DNA from 3 places in the Escherichia marmotae genome. Region 2 is predicted to be linked to each of the others. Evidence: predicted binding sites of a transcription regulator. Region 2 holds the regulator's gene; each other region holds the start of a gene.
What was found. Region 2 encodes Fur, which represses iron uptake genes when iron is present. Its sites were predicted from a motif close to ATAATAATGAGAACNACTATCAA; they were not measured.
Positions count from the first base shown of each region.

Region 1 (2,272 bases), 1.1 Mb from region 2:
CCCCGCCGATATTGATAGCCAGCAGGAACATCAGGTACATCACAAAGAGGAAAATCGGCAGACCAAGGAATCGGTTAAGCACGATTTTATCTACGGCAGTGGTGAAACGGCTGGGTTCTGCCGTCAGGGTGTTGCTCACCACATCACAGATGGCGGCAATACACTGGTAACGCGCATCGGCAATGTGTAGCGCCGGATCGTCCATCTCATTACGCAGACGGGCGAGAGCAGCATCCAGATGCTGCGATGCTTCACCAGCGTAGGCGCGGCTGTAAATATCGCCTTCCAACATTTGCAGACCCAGCCAGCGGCGATGTTTCAGCGGGATGTCGGACGGCATCACTTTCGCCAGTGCGTCGGCTTCATTGATTAGCGGTTGGGCGTAATGCACCAGTTCTACATTCTCGTTGGCTTTGTAGCGGTCAATTGCCAGTTTCAGCGCTTCAATACCACGACCACGAGTGGAGACCAGTGGAACCACCGGGCAGCCAAGACGCGCCGCCAGGGCATCAATTTCAATGCGAATATTTTGCTTCTCGGCAATGTCGAGCATGTTCAGCGCCACGATGCACGGAATACCCAGCTCCAGTAGTTGCAGCGTCAGGTAAAGGTTACGTTCAAGGTTAGACGCATCCACCACGTTAATCAGCAGATCGGCATCGCCGCTTAAAATGTAGTGACAGGCGATTTGCTCATCCAGCGAAGTCTGCGAAGAGATGGTGGTCAGAGAATAAGTGCCGGGCAGATCCACCAGGGTGACCTGATGATCGGTAGTGGTGAACTGACCCTCTTTACGTTCGACGGTAACACCAGCCCAGTTTCCTACACGCTGACGAGCCCCGGTGAGCTGGTTAAATAAAGTTGTCTTGCCAGAATTTGGATTACCAATTAAGCCAATGGTTAATTTTTTCATTGTTATTCTCACCGTATTAACAGGAAACCGCTTCCACTTCTAATAAGGCCAGATCTTTTTTCCGTAATACCAGGCTTACACGACGGGTTTCGATATGAATAGGATCACCGAGTGGAGCGACGCGCACCACATTAAAAGAGGAGCCAGGTAACATGCCAAGAGAAAGCAGCTTCTGACGATATGCCGGGCTAATTTCACGGGAAAAGCCAGTGATTTTCCACGCAGTATCTGGGGTGTATTGCATAGGTGCCTACTTGTTTCTCGCTATACTCGTCATAATTCAAATTGCATGTGCTGCGGCTTCGGTCGCTCACCCCAGTTACTTACTGGAGTAAGTACCTGGGGACTCTCTCACTTGCCGCCTTCCTGCAACTCGAATTATTTAGAGTAAAACTGGTTAACTACCTCATGGGGCGTTTGACAGCGACATGAGACCAGATGATTCGCCAACGAAGGAGAGATTAAATAATCAACAGCACAATGATAATGAGAATGGTTTCTATCAGCAATACTTAAAATGTGTGCGAATGTTGGTTTAGATAATAATTTGCGCCAATGTTGATGTGGCTCAAGGTTATATCTGGGTCAAAATAAAATTCGAGTGACGAATTATTAGGGCGGCTTGATGTTTAATTAAGGTTTCAGTTGTTAATGATGTGATAAATATTAGCGGAATATATTGTGGTTTTGGCTGTGGAATAAAAATACCGGAGCCAGGCAAGTGCACGGACGGTCCCCTCGCCCCATCGGGGAGAGGGCTAGGGAGAGGGGGGAAAGTTGTGCCTGTTTTGACCCGTAAGCGAGTTTGTCAGCAATCTCAAATGCCGGAGATGTTCTCCGGCACTTTTATGTCAGTTAAGGCGTTTATTGCCAGATGCGGCGTGAACGCCTTATCTGGCCTACGAACCCGTGCAAAGCTGAACCGTAGGCCAGTCATAGTGTTTAACGCTTTTTACCCATTGCTGCTGCCAGCGCATCCATCATCGCGCTGTTACCGGCAGGCTGCGTTTCACGGCCACGCGGTTTTGCTGCCGGGCGGTTGTTTTGCGGACGATCGTTACCGCCGCCACGACGGACATTGGTTTCACCAGGCTGTTCGTCCAGGCGCATGGTCAGGGCGATACGTTTACGCTGGAGATCCACTTCCAGCACTTTCACCTTCACAATGTCACCCGCTTTCACCACGGTGTGCGGATCTTCCACAAACTTATTCGACAGGGAAGAGATGTGAACCAGACCGTCCTGATGTACGCCGATATCGACAAACGCGCCAAAGTTGGTGACGTTGGTGACTGCACCTTCGAGGATCATACCCGGTTGCAGGTCGTTCATTGTCTCGACGCCATCGGCAAACTGAGC
Region 1 is NZ_CP025979.1:2,858,844-2,861,115, reverse strand. It holds gene feoB (Fe(2+) transporter permease subunit FeoB) at 1-913, opposite strand, end outside; gene feoA (ferrous iron transporter A) at 930-1,157, opposite strand; gene C1192_RS14890 (Tex family protein) at 1,856-2,272, opposite strand, start outside.
Region 1: the regulator Fur is predicted to act here: its motif matches at 1,394-1,416, upstream of feoA (ferrous iron transporter A).

Region 2 (2,272 bases):
CCATGACATTGCAAAAAGCAGCAAAGAAGATCTGGAAGCTTATGACATTCTGCTGCTGGGCATCCCAACCTGGTACTACGGCGAAGCGCAGTGTGACTGGGACGACTTCTTCCCGACTCTCGAAGAGATTGATTTCAATGGTAAACTGGTTGCACTGTTTGGCTGTGGCGACCAGGAAGATTACGCAGAATATTTCTGCGACGCGTTAGGCACTATCCGTGACATCATCGAACCGCGTGGTGCTACCATCGTTGGTCACTGGCCAACTGCGGGCTACCATTTCGAAGCCTCAAAAGGTCTGGCGGATGACAACCACTTTGTCGGTCTGGCTATCGACGAAGACCGTCAGCCGGAACTGACCGCCGAACGCGTGGAAAAATGGGTGAAACAAATTTCTGAAGAGCTGCATCTCGACGAAATTATCAACGCCTGATGTGATGCGGCGTAGACTCATGTCTACGCCGTATTAATAGATAATGCCAATCAAAATAATTGCTACAAATTTGTAACTTTTGCCGTTGTACCTGTACAATGTTCCAGTGTTGAAGTGGCCTTACCGATGTAAATGTAAGCTAAGCCACGTTTTTATTAACAATATTTGCCAGGGACTTGTAGTTTTCATTTAGGCATGGCAATTCTATAATGATACGCATTATCTCAAGAGCAAATTCTGTCACTTCTTTTAATGAAGTGAATCGCTTAGTAACAGGACAGATTCCGCATGACTGATAACAATACCGCCCTAAAGAAAGCTGGCCTGAAAGTAACGCTTCCACGCTTAAAAATCCTGGAAGTTCTTCAGGAGCCGGACAACCATCACGTCAGTGCGGAAGATTTGTACAAACGTCTGATCGATATGGGTGAAGAAATTGGTCTGGCTACCGTATATCGCGTACTGAACCAGTTTGACGACGCCGGTATCGTCACCCGCCACAATTTTGAAGGCGGTAAATCCGTATTTGAACTGACCCAGCAACATCACCACGATCACCTGATCTGCCTCGATTGCGGCAAGGTTATCGAATTTAGTGATGAATCTATCGAAGCGCGTCAGCGTGAAATTGCCGCAAAACACGGCATTCGCCTGACTAACCATAGTCTCTATCTTTACGGTCACTGCGCCGAAGGCGATTGCCGCGAAGATGAGCACGCGCACGAAGGCAATTAAGTCAGCCTGAACGAGAAAAAGCCAACCTGCGGGTTGGCTTTTTTATAAAGAGAAATAAGAAAAGCGAGAGTTACAGCTCTCGCTTTTTGTTTTTTACTGCGTAGCGTTATTACTGCGAATTTCCTGCCAGACCTTATCACAATCGGCTTTCACCGCCTGATCATTACCGGTTTGCGTTGCCTGAATACACTGCTGATAATCCAGCACGCGCACACTTTCCTGCTCGGCAAACTGCTGATGTTGTTTCTCTTTCTTCAGCACGTTTAACACGCTCTGGCAGGCTTCAATTTTTTCCGGCGAGCCTTGTGCGGTATTAATACAGGCGCTGTACGCCTCTTTCAGACGACTATCTTCCTGTGGCGCGGTTGATTGCGCACAGGCCACCAACCCCGATGCCATCATGGCGATGAGAATCAGTTTCTTCATAGCAAATTCCTCAAACGTGCGGCAGGCGAAAAACCTGCCGCGTCGGACATCAGAAGATAGTGAATGGCGCGATAACCATAAACTTCACGTCACGCTCATCCTGGAAGATGTTGCCGTAACCGCCGCCCCAGCTCGGGATATCGGAGTGGTTATCGTATTCGGTGAAGTGCAGCTTGAACATCGTACCTTTGGCGCGACCATCCTGAAGGGTGTAGACCGCATCCAGGCTGTATGCAGACTCTTCAATAGTCCGGTTCTTGTCGTAGAACGCATCCGGGTTGCTCTGCCAGGTAGCGGGTTTGGCATCCCAGGCGTAAACGTAAGAAGCGCCGATGGCGAAACCTGGAAGATTCCAGTTTTTCAGATCATACATCGCGCCGAAGAAGACCGCTTTTTCGCCGTTGGCGTTAAAATCAGAACGGTTATCCCACCAGATATCCAGGCGGCCGTTAGAGGAAGCGTAGGTTGGGGTCATACGCTGTAAGAAGTACCCCTGCTGACCGTCAGCTTTCACCCAGGTGCCTTCCAGGCGCAAATCCACTACGTCAGCCGCCCGGTAGCCAAAGGTCAACGCCTGTAGCCAGGCGGTGCCGTCGTAAAGATCGTTGACGCTGCGATCGTCAACTTTATCGCGCGTACCGTAGAACTGGTAGCTGGTAGTTAGCGGGCTACCGGCGA
Region 2 is NZ_CP025979.1:1,777,374-1,779,645, forward strand. It holds gene fldA (flavodoxin FldA) at 1-433, shown strand, start outside; gene uof (fur leader peptide) at 643-729, shown strand; gene fur (ferric iron uptake transcriptional regulator) at 722-1,168, shown strand; gene C1192_RS09310 (ChiQ/YbfN family lipoprotein) at 1,262-1,594, opposite strand; gene chiP (chitoporin ChiP) at 1,644-2,272, opposite strand, start outside.

Region 3 (2,272 bases), 2.2 Mb from region 2:
TCGTTTCATCGGTGACAGGATCGTTACCGATGAACATCGAGTTATCCGCCTTCACCGACAGATAAACCGGTTTTTCCGGGCGCGGCTGCGGCGTGCTGGTAGAAGCAGGCAAGTTCACCTTCACATCTACCGTCGCTAACGGTGCCGCCACCATAAAGATAATCAGCAGAACCAACATCACGTCGATAAACGGCGTCACGTTGATGTCGTGCATTTCGCCGTTATCGTCGAGGTTTTCGTTAAGATGCATTGCCATCGGACATTATCCTGCGCGTAATTTTTGTGCGACACGAACCGGATGCGCAGCGGCGCTGGCTTCCAGATCCAGATCACGGCTTTGCAGCAACAGCACCTGCGCTGCGACATCACCCAGCATCGCTTTAAAGCCGCCAATCTGACGTGCGAATACGTTATAGATAACAACCGCCGGAATTGCTGCCACCAGACCGATTGCCGTTGCCAGCAGCGCTTCTGCGATGCCCGGTGCAACAACTGCCAGGTTGGTAGTCTGCGTTTGCGCAATACCGATAAAGCTGTTCATGATGCCCCAGACTGTACCAAACAGCCCCACAAACGGCGAAATCGCGCCGATGGTTGCAAGGTAGCCGTTACCGCGCCCCATTTGACGCCCCACTGCGGCGACCCGACGTTCAAGGCGGAAACTGGTGCGCTCTTTAATACCGTCGTTATCGTCGCTGCCTTCTGACAGTTCCAGCTCGTTCTGCGCTTCATTGAGCAAATGCAGACTTAAGCTTTTGCTACCAAAATCAGCGGCGATATCGTTGGCCTGGTTTAAGGAGCGAGCTTCAGCCAGCAGTTGCTGTTCACGCTTCAGGCGACGCTTCTGGTTGAAGAACTCAACGCTCTTGCTGAAGAAGATTGCCCAGGTGACTACGGAGGCCAGAATCAGCCCAATCATCACGCACTTAACGACAATATCGGCGTGCTGATACATACCCCAGACGGAAAGATCCGTCTGCATTAAATTATTACCCACTGTGTATCTCCAGGACGCAAGTCACAAAATCTGCGCACAATAATATCAAAACGACGTCGAATTGATAGTCGTTCTCATTACTATTTGCATACTGCCGTACCTTTGCTTTCTTTTCTTTGCGTTTACGCAGTAAAAAAGCCACCAGCACAACATTTGCGAAAATTTTCTGCTTTATGCCAATTCTTCAGGATGCGCCCACTATTATTCATGCTAGTTTAGACATCCAGACGTATAAAAACAGGAATCCCGACATGGCAGACAAACAACTTGATACTCAACTGGTCAATGCAGGACGCAGCAAAAAATATACCCTTGGCGCGGTAAATAGCGTGATTCAGCGCGCCTCTTCGCTGGTCTTTGATAGTGTGGAAGCAAAAAAACACGCGACGCGTAATCGTGCCAATGGTGAATTATTCTATGGCCGCCGCGGAACGTTAACGCACTTCTCATTGCAAGAAGCGATGTGTGAACTGGAAGGTGGCGCAGGCTGCGTGCTGTTTCCTTGCGGGGCGGCAGCCGTTGCCAATTCCATTCTCGCGTTTGTCGAACAAGGCGATCATGTGTTGATGACCAACACAGCCTACGAACCGAGTCAGGATTTTTGTAGCAAAATCCTCAGCAAATTGGGCGTAACGACATCGTGGTTTGATCCGCTGATTGGCGCGAATATCGTTAAACATCTGCAGCCAAATACCAAAGTGGTGTTTCTGGAATCGCCAGGTTCCATCACTATGGAAGTGCATGATGTTCCGGCGATTGTCGCCGCCGTGCGCAGCGTGGTGCCGGACGCCATCATTATGATTGATAACACCTGGGCTGCCGGAGTGCTGTTCAAAGCCCTTGATTTTGGTATCGATATTTCCATTCAGGCCGCCACCAAATATCTTGTGGGTCACTCAGATGCGATGATCGGCACCGCGGTGTGCAATGCCCGTTGTTGGGAGCAACTGCGGGAGAACTCTTATCTGATGGGGCAGATGGTCGATGCCGATACCGCCTATATGACCAGCCGTGGCTTGCGCACTTTAGGTGTGCGTCTGCGCCAGCATCATGAAAGCAGTCTGAAAGTTGCGGAATGGCTGGCAGCGCATCCGCTGGTTGAGCGGGTTAACCACCCTGCTCTGCCGGAAAGTAAAGGCCATGAGTTCTGGAAACGAGACTTTACAGGTAGCAGCGGACTATTTTCCTTTGTGCTGAAGAAAAAACTCAACGACGAAGAACTGGCGAACTATCTGGATAACTTCAGTTTATTTAGCATGGCCTACTCGTGGGGCG
Region 3 is NZ_CP025979.1:4,007,649-4,009,920, reverse strand. It holds gene exbD (TonB system transport protein ExbD) at 1-256, opposite strand, end outside; gene exbB (tol-pal system-associated acyl-CoA thioesterase) at 263-997, opposite strand; gene metC (cystathionine beta-lyase) at 1,249-2,272, shown strand, end outside.
Region 3: the regulator Fur is predicted to act here: its motif matches at 1,059-1,081, upstream of exbB (tol-pal system-associated acyl-CoA thioesterase).